2 regions of the Planomonospora alba genome follow, and region 2 is predicted to be linked to the other one. Evidence: riboswitches for the same ligand, from Rfam matches in the RefSeq annotation. Region 2 holds a riboswitch; the other holds the start of a gene.

Region 1 (7,656 bases), on a different contig from region 2:
ACCTGCTCCTGGTCCATCTGCTGCGCGCCTGGCACGACGACGCGGGCCCGCCCGCGGCGCCGGACGACCCCGCCATCGCGACCGCCCTGCACCGGATCCACCACGACCCCCGGCGCAGGTGGACGGTGGAGGAGCTCGGTGCCGAGGTCGGCATGTCCCGCACCGCGTTCGCCCGCCGCTTCACCTCGCTCGTCGGCCTCCCGCCGATGACGTATCTGACCAACCAGCGGCTCAACCACGGCGCGCGGCTGCTCCGGGAGACCGACGCGCCGCTGGCGTCGATCGCCCGCCAGGTCGGCTACGGCTCGGAGTTCGCCTTCGCCAACGCCTTCCGGCGGGAGTTCGGGACGGCGCCGGGCCGGTACCGGCGCCGGGAACGCGCCCTCGGCGGCGACCGGCCCGGGACGGCCGCTCAGCCCGGGTAGCGGCGCGGCGTGTAGACCGTCCCCCGCTCCGTCACCCGGGTGGTGGAGGAGCCGACGATGAGCAGGCAGCGCATGTCCACCCGCGCCGGGTCGAGCTCGCCGAGGGTCGTGACGGTGACGCTCTCCTCCGCGCCGCCGACGTTCCGGCCGACCACCACCGGGGTGCCCGGGTCGCGGTGCTCCAGCAGCAGGTCGCGGGCGGCGGCCAGCTGCCAGGTACGGCTCCGCGAGGCCGGGTTGTAGATCGCCAGCACGAGGTCCGCCCGGGCCGCGGCGGTGACGCGCTCGGCGACGACCTCCCACGGCTTGAGGATGTCCGACAGGGAGATCACGCAGTAGTCGTGGCCGAGCGGCGCGCCGACCCGGCTCGCGACCGCCTGCGCGGCGGTCAGCCCGGGCACGACCCGCACCGGCACGTCGGGGAAGTCGGCGGCGACCTCCAGGACCGCGCTGGCCATCGCGAACACGCCGGGGTCGCCGGAGGAGACCACCGCCACGCGCCTGCCCTCGCGGGCCAGCTCCAGCGCGTGCCGGGCCCGCTCCGCCTCGACCCGGTTGTCGGTGCGGTGGCGGCGCTGGCGCGGGTTCGGCTCGACCCGGTCGACGTAGGGACCGTAGCCGACCAGGTCGGTGGCGGCCGCCAGGGCCTCCTGCGCCTCGGGCGTGAGCCAGGGGCGCCCGGCCGGGCCCAGCCCCACGACCACGACCTCCCCGGCCGCCCCGGGCAGCCCCCGCTCGGCCTCCCGCCGGACCTCCTGCACGGCCTCCCCCCCGGCCTCCCGCTCTGCCGCGAACGCGCGCTCGGCCGGGCTGGGCAGCAGGGCGAGGGAGAAGTACGGCACGCCGTCCGGGTCGACGTCCTTGAGCGGCGCGATCCGCTCGGCGCCCATGGTGGCCCGCTCGACGTACCAGGCGTCGTCGAGCCGCCCGGCCTCGGCGAGGGCCTCGCGCACCTTGGTGAAGGTCCGCCCCAGCTTGAGCACCGCCGCCGAGTCGGCGGCGCGCAGCCGCTCGGCCAGCACCTCGCCCGGCAGCGTGCCGGGCAGCACCGTCAGCGTCTCGTCCCGCTCCACCAGCGGCCGCCCCAGCACCGCGGCCGCCGCGCTGACCGAGGTCACCCCCGGCACCACCTCGGTCGGGTAGCGGTGGGCGAGCCGCTTGTGCATGTGCATGTAGGAGCCGTAGAAGAGCGGGTCGCCCTCACTCAGCACCACCACGGTCCGGCCCGCGTCGAGGTGGGCGGCGAGCCGGTCCGCGCACTCGGCGTAGAAGTCGTCCAGCGCCCCCTGGTAGCCGCCCGGGTGGTCGGTCGTCTCGGTGGTCAGCGGGTACAGCAGCAGTTCCTCGATCTGGCCCTGGCGCATGTACGGCGACGCGATGGAGCGGGCGATGCTGCGGCCGTGCCGGGCGGCGTGGTAGGCGATCACATCGGCCTCGCCGATCAGCCGGGCGGTCTTGACCGTGACCAGCTCGGGGTCGCCGGGACCGAGGCCGACGCCGTACAGGCGTCCCGTCATGGTGATCACTCCTCTTCGCTGGCGATGGCGTTGATCGCCGCCGCCGTCATCGCACTGCCGCCCCGGCGGCCGTGCACCACCAGGTGCTCCAGGTCGCTCTCCGCCAGGGCCAGCTTGGACTCCGCCGCGCCGATGAAGCCGACCGGGATGCCGAGCACCGCCGCCGGGCGGCCCGCGCCCTCGGCGACCAGCTCCAGCAGGCGGAACAGCGCGGTCGGCGCGTTGCCGATCGCGACCACGGATCCGTCGAGCCGGTCCCGCCAGAGCTCCAGGGCGGCGGCGCTGCGGGTGGTGCCGAGCCGCTCGGCCAGGGCCGGCACCCGGGGGTCGCCCAGGGTGCACAGGATCTCGTTGTCCGCGGGGAGCCTGCGCCTGGTCACGCCGGAGGCGACCATCATGGCGTCGCACAGCACCGGCGCCCCCGCCCGCAGCGCGGCCCTGGCCTCGCGGACCGCCCCCGGCGACCAGGCCAGGTCGGTCACGAGGTCCGTCATGCCGCACGCGTGGATCATCCGGACGGCGACCTGCGCGACCTCGGGCGGCATGCCGCTCAGGTCGGTCTCGGCGCGGATCGTGGCGAACGAGCGCCGGTAGATCTCGGCGCCGTCGCGGATGTAGTCGGTCCCGGCGCCGATGGCCGCGCCGCCCGGCGCGCCGTACCCGCCCGGGCCCCCCGGCGCGCCGGGGTCCGCGCTCCGCCCGGTCGCCGGGCCCGTCCCCGCCGCACCGCCCGGCGCGCCGGGCCCTCCGTACCCTCCGTGCCCGCCGATGTCCCCGCTCCGCTCCGTCACGGCTGCCTCTCCTCGTATCCGTCGCCGGTGGCCGTCATGGAGACCACCCGGCCTCGCGGGAGTCCGCACCGCCGCGCGCATCCCGCCCAGTGGACCGGCGTGTCCGGCGCCGCGTCGCGGGCGAGCACCCAGCGGGTCGCGTCCGCCCGCACGTCGGCGAGCGACTTCGCGCAACCGGGGCTGCCGGTGCAGGCGCTCACGCCGGTCCAGGGCGAGCCGGGGTCGGTCACCAGGCCGCGGGCCGCGAGCCCGGCCGCCAGGTCCGCCGCCCGGGCGGGGGCGACATCCGGCAGCACGGCCGTGCGCCACGGCGTCAGCCGCACCTCGGCGGCGCTCTCCGCCGCGGCGGCCAGGGCCCGCGCCTGGCCGGGGGTGAGCCGCCCGAGCGGGATCAGGGCCTGCACCGCCGTACGGCCGCCGGGCAGGTGGAGCACGCCGACGCGGCGCTCCGGCGGGCCGTCCGCCAGCCGGACGGCCCCGGCCGCCCCGGAGCCCTCCGCCCCGCCGCCGGGCTCGCCGCCGAGGAGGGCCGCGATCCGGCCCGGGCCGTCGGCGATCTCGGCGATGCGCCACTCCGTGTCGCGCAGGCGCAGGAACGCCTCGGCGGCGTCCAGCATGAGCGGGACCGCCGTGTCCGGGTGCACGTCCAGTCCGGCGTCCCGGCCGGCCAGCAGCAGGCGGCCGCCGGAGCAGGTCACGTCCGCCTCCAGCTCCAGTCCCACGTCGCCGAGGGCGAAGAGGAACCGGCCGGGCAGCTCCGCCAGCGCCGGGCGCGCGCACAGCGCCTCGTCGAGCGCGGCCACCGCGTCCCGGTCGCCGAACGGCGAGGCGACGATGTTCCGCACCCGCTCGTGGGTGACGGAGGGCAGCAGCCCCGCGGCGGCGATCCGCTCCGCGAAGGTGCCCGCGCCCGCCGCGGGCAGGCCGCGCACCTGGACGTTGGCCCGCGAGGTCAGCTCGATCACGCCCGAGCCCAGCTCCTCCGCGCAGGCGGCGAGCTCGCGCAGCTGGGCCGCGGAGACCACCCCGCCCGGGAGTCGGACGCGCGCGAGCAGCCCGTCGGCGGCCTGGTGCACCTGCAGCGCTCCCGGACAGGCATCGAGACGCGTTCGTCGGGGAACGCCGGATTTGGACACGGTGAGGATGGTAACGCCACTTCTGTCTGCCGTAGGCTTGCCCGCAGGCGAAGGCACGGAGGAAGCCGGTGAGAGTCCGGCGCGGTCCCGCCACTGTGACCGGGGAGCGAACCCCACCGCAGGCCACTGTCCGGAGACGGGCGGGAAGGCCGGGGGGAGCGGCGATCCGGGAGCCAGGAGACTCCGGCCCTCGCTACACCCGCGACCGGGGCGAGGACCCCGAGGGAGGAACTTCTCCGTGTCCGACGTACCCGGCGTGCCCGGCGCCCTTGACGCGCCCGGCGACGACCGCACCGTCCTGCTGCTGTCGACCTCCGACACCGACCTGCTGAGCGCCCGGGCCAGTGGTGCCCGCTACCGCCTCGGCAACCCCGCCCGGCTGCTCCCCGACGACCTGCCCGAGCTGCTGGAGGGCACCGACCTGGTCGTGGTGCGCCTGCTCGGCGGGCGCCGGGCCTGGGAGGAGGGGCTGGACGCCCTCCTGGCGGGCCCCCGCCCGGTCGTGGTCCTCGGCGGCGAGCAGGCGCCCGACGCGGAACTGATGGAGCTGTCCACGGTCAGCGGCGGCGTCTGCGCCGAGGCGCACGCCTACCTCGCCCACGGCGGCCCGGCGAACCTGGCCGAGCTGCACGCGTTCCTGTCCGACACGGTCCTGCTGACCGGCCGCGGCTTCGCGCCGCCCGCGGCGGCGCCCTCCTGGGGCCTGCTGGAGCGCACCTCCCGCGACGGGACCCACGCCGGCTCCCGCGACGGGACCCACGCCGGCTCCCAGGGCGACGCCCGCGGCGGGCAGGGCCCGGTGATCGGCGTGCTCTACTACCGGGCGCACCACATGGCGGGCAACACCGCCTTCGTCGAGGTGCTCTGCCGGGCGATCGAGGACGCGGGCGGCCGGGCCATGCCGGTCTTCTGCTCCTCGCTGCGGACCGCGGAGCCGGAACTGCTGGCCACCCTGCGCCGGGCCGACGCGCTGGTCGTGACCGTGCTGGCGGCGGGCGGCTCGCGCCCGGCGACCGCCGGGGCGGGCGGCGACGACGAGGCCTGGGACGTCGGCGCGCTCGCCGAGCTCGACGTGCCGATCCTCCAGGGGCTCTGCCTGACCACGAGCAGGCGGGCCTGGGAGGAGAACGACGACGGCCTGTCCCCGCTGGACGCGGCCTCGCAGGTGGCGATCCCCGAGTTCGACGGGCGGATCATCACGGTGCCGTTCTCGTTCAAGGAGGTCGACCGGGACGGGCTGACCGTCTACGAGGCCGACCCCGAGCGCGCCGCCCGGGTGGCCGGCATCGCCGTACGGCACGGCCTGCTCAGGCGCACCCCGCCCGCCGAGCGGCGGCTGGCCGTCATGCTGTCCGCCTACCCGACCAAGCACTCGCGGGTGGGCAACGCGGTCGGCCTGGACACGCCCGCCAGCACGGTGCGGCTGCTGGCGCGCCTCGCCGAGGCGGGCTACGACCTGGGCGAGGGCTTCCCCGGAGTGGCCGAGCAGGACGGCGACGCGCTCATCCACGCGCTGATCGCCGCCGGCGGGCAGGACGCGGACTGGCTGACCGAGGAGCAGCTCGCGGGCAACCCGGTGCGCATCTCCGCCGAGTCCTACCTCTCCTGGTACCGGACGCTGCCCGAGGACCTGCGGGCGGACATGGAGCGGCACTGGGGCCCGCCGCCGGGCGAGCTGTTCGTGCACGAGGGCGACATCGTGCTGGCCGCGCTGCGCGCCGGGAACCTCGTCGTCATGGTGCAGCCGCCGCGCGGCTTCGGCGAGAACCCGATCGCGATCTACCACGACCCCGACCTGCCGCCCAGCCACCACTACCTGGCCGCCTACCGGTGGCTGTCGGCCGAGTTCGGCGCGCACGCGGTGGTGCACGTGGGCAAGCACGGCAACCTGGAGTGGCTGCCCGGCAAGTCCGCGGGCCTGTCGGCCTCGTGCGCCGCCGACGCGGCCATCGGCGACCTGCCGCTGGTCTACCCGTTCCTGGTGAACGACCCCGGCGAGGGCACGCAGGCCAAGCGGCGCGCGCACGCCGTGCTCGTGGACCACCTGGTGCCGCCGATGGCCCGCGCGGAGACCTACGGCGACATCGCCCGGCTGGAGCAGCTGCTCGACGAGCACGCCTCGATCGCCGCGATGGACCCGGCCAAGCTGCCCGCGATCCGCGCGCAGATCTGGACCCTCATCCAGGCCGCGCGGCTCGACCACGACCTGGGGCTGGAGGACCGGCCGCACGACGCCGAGTTCGACGACTTCCTGCTGCACGTGGACGGCTGGCTCTGCGAGGTCAAGGACGCGCAGATCCGCGACGGGCTGCACGTGCTCGGGCAGGCGCCCGAGGGCGCGGCCCGGGTGGACCTGGTGCTGGCGATGCTGCGCGCCCGGCAGCTGTGGGCGGGCCGGCAGTCGCTGCCCGGCCTGCGGGAGGCGCTCGGGCTGGCCGAGGACGGCACGGCGGGCCTGGCGGCCGTGGACCGGGCCGAGGAGGTCGCCCGGGCGCTGGTCGAGGCGATGGAGGAGCGCGACTGGGACCCCGCGGCGGCGCCCGAGGTGGCGGCGGCGGTCCTGACCGGCGCGCCGTCCTCCCCCGGAGACACGCCTGATCCGTCCGGTGACACGCCTGATCCGTCCGAGAACGGCACACCGCCCTCCCCCGGGGACACGCCCGGCCCGTCCGGGAACGGCACACCGCCCTCCCCCGGGGACACGCCCGGCCCGTCCGGGAACGGCACACCGCCCTCCCCCGCCGGGCGGCTCGACCTCGTCACCCGCATCCTGGCCTTCGCCGCCACCGAGGCCGTGCCGCGGCTGCGCCGTACCACCGACGAGCTGGACCACGTGCTGCACGCCCTGGACGGCGGCTACGTCCCGGCCGGGCCCAGCGGGTCGCCGCTGCGCGGGCTGGTCAACGTGCTCCCGACCGGCCGCAACTTCTACTCCGTGGACCCGCGCGCGGTGCCCAGCAGGCTCGCCTGGGAGACCGGCCAGGCCATGGCCGACTCGCTCCTGGCCCGCTACCGCGCCGACCACGGCGACTGGCCCCGCTCGGTCGGCCTGTCGGTCTGGGGCACCAGCGCCATGCGCACCGCGGGCGACGACGTGGCCGAGGTGCTCGCCCTGCTCGGCGTCCGGCCGGAGTGGGACGAGGCGTCGCGGCGGGTGACGGGCCTGGAGCCGATCCCGCTCGCCGAGCTCGGCCGCCCCCGCATCGACGTGACCGTCCGCATCAGCGGCTTCTTCCGCGACGCCTTCCCGCACGTGGTCGCGATGCTCGACGACGCGGTCCGGCTGGTCGCCGGGCTCGACGAGCCGGAGGAGGACAACCACGTGCGCGCGCACGTGACCGCCGACCTGGCCGGGCACGGCGACGCGCGCCGGGCCACCATGCGCGTCTTCGGCTCCGCGCCGGGCGCCTACGGGGCCGGCCTGCTCCCGCTGATCGACAGCCGCAACTGGCGCGACGACGCCGACCTGGCCGAGGTCTACGCGGTGTGGGGCGGCTACGCCTACGGCCGCGGCCTGGAGGGCGTGCCCGCCCGGCAGGACATGGAGAACGCCTACCGGCGCATCGCCGTGGCCGCCAAGAACGTCGACACCCGTGAGCACGACATCGCCGACTCCGACGACTACTTCCAGTACCACGGCGGCATGGTCGCCACCGTGCGGGCGCTCACCGGCCGGGCCCCGGCCGCCTACGTCGGCGACAGCACCCGGCCGGACGCGGTCCGCACGCGCACGCTGGTGGAGGAGACCTCCCGGGTCTTCCGCGCCCGGGTGGTCAACCCGCGCTGG
Region 2 (7,656 bases):
GCGTCGCTGAAGGCGAGCTGGAGCCCGGCGAGCATGTTGCCCAGGGTGGACTGGGCGGCGATGCCCGCGACCACGCCGGCGATCCCGGCGGAGGCGAGCAGTCCGGCGCCGAGCGCGCGCACCTGCGGGAAGGTGAAGAGCATCGCGCCCAGTGCGACCACGATGACCACCGCCGAGGCGACCCGGCGGACGAGGGCGATCTGGGTGCGGATGCGCCGGGCCCGCATGTTGCGCTCGCCCTCGATCCGGAGCAGCCGGTCCAGCACGACGTCGGTCACCGCGTAGGCGCCCTGGATGACCAGCCAGGTGACGGAGCCGATCATGGCGAGGCTGAGGAGCCGCTGGATGTTCTGGTTGGTCTCGCCGTCGGTCATGCCCGGCTCGTAGACGGTGTAGGCGGCCACCACCGCGGCCGTGGCGAAGGCGGGCCAGGTGCAGCGCCGCACCAGCGGGCCGGCGAGGACCCACCTCTCTCCGATCAGTCGTGAGCGCAGCACCCGCCTCACCACCTCCACGGCCGCGACCGCGGCCAGCACGGAGCCCAACAGGATGATCCAGTCGGACACGGAAGACGTCCCCCCTCGTCAGCTTTCGCCGGTCTTTACCGGCGATTACCGACGGGAGGCTTCCCCTTGGGTTTCACCTGTAATCAGAAATCCTCATCGAATGTGACGTTCCCCTCGACGGCCACCTGATACGCCGAAACCCGGCGTTCGAAGAAGTTCGCCAGTTCCTGCACGTCCTGCAGCTCCATGAAGGCGAACGGGTTGGCCGTGCCGTACCGGACCGGCAGGCCGAGCCGGACCAGGCGCCGGTCGGCCACGTACTCCAGGTACCGCCGCATGTCCCGCACGTCCAGCCCCGGCAGGCCGTCGCCGCACAGATCGGCGGCGAAGGCCAGCTCGGCCGCGACCGCCTCCTCCAGCATCCGGGTGACCCGCGCGCCGAGCTCGTCGTCGAACAGGTCCGGCTCCTCGGCCCGTACGGTGTCCACCACGCCGAAGGCGAACTCCATGTGCATGGACTCGTCGCGGAAGACCCAGTTCGTCCCGGTGGCCAGGCCGCCGAGCAGGCCGCGGGAGCGGAACCAGTAGACGTAGGCGAAGGCGCCGTAGAAGAACAGGCCCTCGATGCACGCGGCGAAGCAGATGAGGTTGAGCAGGAAGGCCCGGCGGTCCTCGCGGGTCTCCAACCGCCTCAGGTCGCCGAGGGAGTCGATCCAGCGGAAGCAGAACTCGGCCTTGTCCCGGATCGACGGGATGTGCTCGACCGCGGCGAAGGCCCGGGCCCGCTCGTCGTGGTCGGGCAGGTAGGTGTCGAGCAGTGTCAGGTAGAACTGCACGTGCACGGCCTCCTCGAACAGCTGGCGGCTGAGGTAGAGCCGCGCCTCGGGGGCGTTGACGTGCTGGTAGAGGTTGAGGACCAGGTTGTTGGCCACGATCGAGTCGCCGGTGGCGAAGAACGCCACCAGCCGGTTGATCAGGTGGCGCTCCTGGGGCGTCATCCTCGCCAGGTCGGCGAGGTCGGAGTGGAGGTCCACCTCCTCCACCGTCCAGGTGTTGCGGATGGCGGCCCGGTAGCGCTCGTAGAAGCCGGGGTAGCGCATCGGGCGCAAGGTCAGGTCCATGCCGGGGTCGAGCAGCATGCTTGCGTGTCTCCGTATCGGTTCGTCCGCGGGCCGCGGGGGCCGTCGCGGGGTGTCGGAGGTCGTCGGCCGCGCGGAGGGCGGCCGTCCGCCGGGAGGGGGCGCCCGCCCGCCGGAAGGCGCCGAGGCGGCCGCGCCGGGCGCTACTGGCAGGCCTCGCAGACCTCGGGGTTCTCCAGGGAGCAGGCGACGGCGCCCGCGTCGGAGGCGGCCGCGCCCCCGGGGGCGGTCCCGGCGGCTGGTCCGGCCTCACCCGCGGCCGCCGGGGCCACGGTGGTCTGGGCGATCCGCGTCGCGGGGCGCGAGCGCAGGTAGTAGGTGGTCTTCAGGCCCGACTTCCAGGCGTAGGCGTACATCGAGGAGAGCTTGCCGATGGTCGGGGTGGCCATGAAGAGGTTCAGCGACTGCGACTGGTCGACGTACGGCGTGCGCGCGGCGGCCAGGTCGATCAGCGCCTTCTGCGGCAGCTCCCAGGCGGTCCGGTACAGGAGTTTGAGGTCGGCGGGGATCTGCGGGACGTCCTGGACCGAGCCGTCGGCCCGCTTGATCGCGTCCCGGACCTCCTCCGTCCACAGGCCGCGCTCCCGCAGGTCGCGGACGAGGTACCGGTTGACCTGGAGGAACTCCCCCGACAGGGTCTCGCGCTTGAAGACGTTGGAGACCTGCGGCTCGACGCACTCGTAGCAGCCGGCGATGGAGGCGATCGTGGCGGTCGGCGCGATCGCGATCAGCAGCGAGTTGCGCAGGCCGGTCTCGGCGATCCGCTCCCGGAGCGCGGCCCACTCCGCCGAGCGGGCGGTCCCGTGGCTGTCGGCGTAGTGGTCGGGGTGGAGCACGCCGGCCGCGGCCCGGGTCGCGCCGTAGGAGGGGTGGCGGCCCCGCTCGGCGGCCAGGTCCGCGGAGGCGGCGTAGGCGGCCAGCGCGATCTCCTCGGCGATCCGGGTGGACAGCTCCAGCGCCTCGCGCGAGTCGAACGGCAGGCGCAGCGCGAAGAACACGTCGGCCAGGCCCATCACGCCCAGCCCGATCGGCCGCCACCGCCGGTTGGCGGCCTCGGCCTCGGGGGTCGGGTAGAAGCCCAGGTCGATGGTGCGGTCCAGGAAGCGCACGGCGGTGCGCACGGTACGGCGCAGCCGCGCCCAGTCGAGGCCGGCGCCGTCGGCGGCCAGGTGGGCGGCGAGGTTGACCGAGCCGAGGTTGCAGACGGCGGTCTCGGCGTCGCTGGTCACCTCCAGGATCTCGGTGCAGAGGTTGGACAGGTGGATGACGTTGCCGGGCAGGGCGGTCTGGTTGGAGGTCCGGTTGGCCGCGTCCTTGAAGGTCATCCAGCCGTTGCCGGTCTGGGCCAGGGTGCGCATCATCCGGCCGTAGAGGGTCCGGGCCGGCAGCCGCCGCACGGCCAGCCCGGCGGCCTCGGCGGCCCGGTAGGCCCCGTCGAAGGCCTCGCCGTACAGGTCGACCAGGTGCGGGACGTCCTTAGGGTCGAACAGCGACCACTGCGCGTCGGCCTCGACCCGGCGCATGAACTCGTCGGGGACCCAGTTGGCCAGGTTGAGGTTGTGGGTGCGGCGGGCCTCCTCGCCGGTGTTGTCGCGCAGCTCCAAGAACTCCTCGACGTCGGCGTGCCAGGTCTCCAGGTAGACGCAGGCCGCGCCCTTGCGGCGGCCGCCCTGGTTGACCGCGGCGACGCTGGCGTCGAGGGTGCGCAGCCACGGCACGATCCCGTTGGAGTGGCCGTTGGTGCCGCGGATCAGCGAGCCCCGGGAGCGGATCCGGCTCCAGGAGATCCCGATGCCCCCGGCGTACTTCGACAGGCGTGCGACCTGCCCGTAGCGCTCGTAGATCGCCTCCAGCTCGTCGCGGGGCGAGTCGAGCAGGAAGCAGGACGACAGCTGCGGGCGGCGGGCGCCGGAGTTGAACAGGGTGGGCGAGCTGGGCAGGTAGGACAGGCTCGCCATGAGCCCGTACAGCTCGGCGGCCTCGGCGACCGTCCCGGACAGGCCGCAGGCCACCCGCAGGAAGAAGTGCTGGGGCCGCTCCAGGACCTTGCGGGTCTCGGGGTGGCGCAGCAGGTAGCGGTCGTAGACCGTGCGCAGCCCGAAGTACTCGAAGCGGGTCTGCTCGCGCACCAGCGCGTCCAGCTCCGCGGCGTGCGCGGCCACGAACTCCGCCAGCCGGTCGGCGACCAGCCCGGCCGCGTGGGTGGCGGCGACGGACTCCGAGAAGGTCCGCACGCCGTGCCCGGCGGTCTCCTCGGCGATCAGCCCGTCCAGCAGGGCCGCGGCGGTCCGGGAGTTCTCCGGGTCGGAGATCACCCGGGCGGCGGCCTCCTCGATGGCCAGCCACCCGGCCGCCGGGCCGCCGGGCTCGGCGCCCGCCGCGCCGCCGGCCCCCGCCGCGGTGTGGGCGGCCGTGCCGCCGGCCGCCCCGGTGCCGTCCATGGTCTGTGTCGGATGCATTCTTCGCGCGCTCGCATTCCCCGTCGTCGGTACGGCTCGGCGGGACGGGCGCGCGTCGGGGGCGGATCCCGGCCTGATGCGGGCATGCGGGACCGCCTCGTCCGCGGGCCCTCCCTCGAGGCCCTGGACTGTCTCCGTGGCGGGAGCCGCGGCCACCGCGCTCCCGCGGGCCGCCCCAGGCGTCCCCGGTCGCCGGACCCGGCTCCCTGACCACGCGTCACCGGCAGGTCTTCGGACTCACGGGCGTCGTGCTGCGCTTCCTACTGGCCGTCGCTTCCCAGGTCTCCCCAGTGCTCGACTGACGGCGGTCGTTCCCGTTCACCGCTGCGGGGCAGTCCCGGAATCCCACCGGGTTCCCTCTTGCCTCGCCCCTCCAGGGGCGAACCGACAACGAGAGGGATCCTACATCTAGGGGCGGATCGCGCAACCGGCCCTACAATTTGTGTTTGAGGGGTTCAGCAGCCCGAGCTCGTAGAGCACTCCGCGGGTGCGTTCGATCTCGGTGGACAGCCACTGCCGGAAGTCGTCCCCGCTCAGGTAGAGGCGGCTCCACCCCTGCCGCGCGCACAGTCCGCGCCAGCGCGGGGAGGCGTCGATCCGCTCGCAGAGCGCGACGGCGGCCTCGCGGTCCTCTGCGCCCATCTCCGCCGGGCCCATCAGCCCGCGCCAGTCGCTGTACTCCAGGCGGACGTCCAGCTCCATGAGCGCCGGGGCGTCGACGCCGTCGACGCGCTCGCGGGAGGAGACCGCCAGCGGCCGCAGCCGCCGCGCGGCGATCTCGGCGGCCAGGGAGCGCACCGGCCCCAGGACCGCGGCCACCCGCCCGCCGTACAGGGCCTCGACGGCCTGGGGGGTGGCGGCGTACCCGGCGTAGTCGAGCAGCCTGGCGTCCACGCCGAGGCACTTGCCGATCATCCCGTACAGGACGTGGTCCGGGCCGCCCGCCGCCCGGCCGCCGACCACCAGCTCCGCGGGGTCGCGCCGGAGCGCGTCGGCGACGTCCTCGAAGGAGCGCAGGCGCGAGTCGGCGGAGACGGCCAGCACCGCCCACTCGCCGACCAGGCGGGCCAGCGGGGTCGTGGACGCGAGCACGGGGGTCGCGCCGGAGATCTCCGCGCCCGCGACCAGCGGCATCCCGGCGACCAGCAGGCCGCCGCCCCGGGCGAAGGGGAGGCCCGGCGGGCCCGCCGCGGCGAGCGCGGCGAGCGCGGCGGCCCCGGCGCCGCCCGGGTGGTTGCCCACCTCGGCGGCCAGGGCCAGCCCGTCGCCGGTCACCGCGGCGGCCAGAGCGCGGGCGACGCGGTCGGCGTCCTGCCCGCGCTCCGCGGGCGCGATGATGGCCAGCCTCCCGGCGACCGGGCCGGGCTCGTCCGCCGCGCCGCATCCCGCCGCGGCGAGCACGAGTCCCGCGGTGAGCCAGCAGAAGCGCCTACGGTGCATCGGTGCCCCTTCCCCAGGGTGCCCTTGCCACCCTAGGTTACAGCACCATCACTTTCTGCCACCGATGGGGACTTGTCTGGATGCATCCCTTCTGCCGGAATCACCCGGGGGCACCGGGGGTCACTCGACGGTGACGCTCTTGGCCAGGTTGCGCGGCTTGTCCACGTCCCGGCCCAGGGCCACCGCGGCGTGGTAGGCGAACAGCTGCAGCGGGATGCCCAGCAGGATCGGGTCCAGCTCGACCTCGTTCTTCGGCACCACCAGGCAGTCGTCGGCCAGCTTGGCGTCGGCGACGCGGTGGCCGACCATGAGCACCTTGCCGCCCCGCGCGCGGATCTCGCCCAGCGTGGTGAGGTTCTTGTCCAGCAGCTCGTCGTCGGGGACGATCGCCACCGTCGGCATCTCCGGGCCGATCAGCGCCAGCGGACCGTGCTTGAGCTCGCTGGCCGGGTACGCCTCGGCGTGCACGTAGGAGACCTCCTTGAGCTTCTGCGCCCCCTCGCGCGCCACCGGGTAGCCCCGGACCCGGCCGACGAACATGATGCTCGGCGAGTCGGCGTACTTGTGGGCGAGCTCCTTGATCTGGGGCTCCAGCGCGAGGATCTCCTTGATCTGGTCGGGCAGCCTGCGCAGGCCCTCGCAGATGCGGCGGCCGTCGGCGGGCGACAGGTCGCGCACCCGCCCCAGGTGGAGGGCGAGCAGCGCGAAGGCCGCGGCGGTGGAGGTGAACGCCTTGGTGCTGGCGACGGAGACCTCGGGACCGGCGTGCAGGTAGACGCCGCCGTCGCACTCGCGGGCGATGGCGCTGCCGACGGTGTTGACGATGCCGAGCACCCGGCCGCCCTTGCGCTTGAGCTCCTGGACCGCCGCCAGGGTGTCGTAGGTCTCCCCGGACTGGCTGATCGCCACGTACAGGGTGTCGGGCTCCACCACCGGGTTGCGGTAGCGGAACTCGCTGGCGGGCTCGGCGTCGGCCGGGATGCGGGCCAGCTCCTCGATGAGCTGCGCGCCGATCTGGCCGGAGTAGTAGGCCGAGCCGCAGCCGATGATCTTCACGCGGCGGAAGGAGCGGGTCTCCCGCGCGTCCATGTTGAGGCCGCCCAGGTGGGCGACGTGGAAGCGGTCGTCGAGACGGCCGCGGAGCGTGCGGGCGACGGTCTCGGGCTGCTCGGAGATCTCCTTGAGCAGGTAGTGCTCGTAGCCGCCGGTGTCGTAGTGCGCGGCCTCCCAGTCGACGGTCAGCGGCTCCTTGGCGGTCTCCCGCGCGTCGCTGGCGAAGGTGCTGAACCCGTCGGCCCGCAGCACCGCGAGCTCGCCGTCCTCCAGGTGCACCACCTGGCGGGTGTAGCGGACCAGCGCGGCCACGTCGGAGGCGGCGAACATCTCCTTCTCGCCGATGCCCAGGACGATCGGGCTGCCGTTGCGGGCCACGACCACCTCGCCGGGGCGCTCGGAGTCGACCACCGCGATGCCGTAGGTGCCGACGACCCGCTTGAGCGCGAGGCGGACGGCCTCCTGCAGGGAGTCCGTCTCCTTGACGGTCCGGGCGATCAGGTGCGCCAGCACCTCGGTGTCGGTCTCGGACAGGAAGGTCGCGCCGTCGGCCTCCAGCTTGCCCCGCAGCTCGTCGGCGTTCTCGATGATGCCGTTGTGCACGACGGCGATGCGCTCGTCGTTGGACAGGTGCGGGTGGGCGTTGACGTCGCTGGGCACGCCGTGCGTGGCCCAGCGGGTGTGGCCGATGCCCGTGGTCCCCTTGAAGCGCGCGGGCACGGCCGCGGCCAGGTCGGCCACGCGCCCCTTGACCTTGCGCATCTTCAGGCCCTTGTTGGCCACCACCACGCCGGCCGAGTCATAGCCGCGGTACTCCAGCCTCTGCAGGCCCTCCAGCAGGATCGGCGCCGCGTCCTTGGGCCCCACGTAGGCCACGATTCCACACATGGTGATCGCCCTTTCGATGCAGTGATATATGCCTTCTTATGCGGTTTCACCCGTAAACGATCCGCCGGAGCTGGCGGAGCGAGAGCCCGGGCGCCGCGACCCGGCGGGCCGCCAGCTCGGCGGCGATACGGGGGAAGATCTGGTCGTTGACCAGCCCCTTCGCCTTGAGCT

What was found. Region 2 has a riboswitch for cobalamin ahead of ABD823_RS21525 (ribonucleoside-diphosphate reductase subunit alpha). Riboswitches for the same ligand answer to the same signal wherever they lie in the genome.
Region 1: it holds a riboswitch for cobalamin, as region 2 does, so the genes downstream of both, cobN (cobaltochelatase subunit CobN) here and ABD823_RS21525 (ribonucleoside-diphosphate reductase subunit alpha) in region 2, are expected to answer to the same signal.

What each region holds. Positions count from the first base shown of each region.
Region 1 is NZ_BAAAUT010000007.1:137,540-145,195, reverse strand. It holds gene ABD823_RS06235 (AraC family transcriptional regulator) at 1-425, shown strand, start outside; gene cobJ (precorrin-3B C(17)-methyltransferase) at 413-1,942, opposite strand; gene ABD823_RS06225 (precorrin-8X methylmutase) at 1,948-2,577, opposite strand; gene ABD823_RS06220 (precorrin-3B synthase) at 2,730-3,809, opposite strand; cobalamin riboswitch at 3,886-4,075, shown strand; gene cobN (cobaltochelatase subunit CobN) at 4,108-7,656, shown strand, end outside.
Region 2 is NZ_BAAAUT010000036.1:11,222-18,877, forward strand. It holds gene ABD823_RS21515 (mechanosensitive ion channel family protein) at 1-566, opposite strand, end outside; gene ABD823_RS21520 (ribonucleotide-diphosphate reductase subunit beta) at 650-1,645, opposite strand; gene ABD823_RS21525 (ribonucleoside-diphosphate reductase subunit alpha) at 1,789-4,104, opposite strand; cobalamin riboswitch at 4,310-4,508, opposite strand; gene ABD823_RS21530 (Bug family tripartite tricarboxylate transporter substrate binding protein) at 4,513-5,544, opposite strand; gene glmS (glutamine--fructose-6-phosphate transaminase (isomerizing)) at 5,665-7,485, opposite strand; gene ABD823_RS21540 (hypothetical protein) at 7,532-7,656, opposite strand, start outside.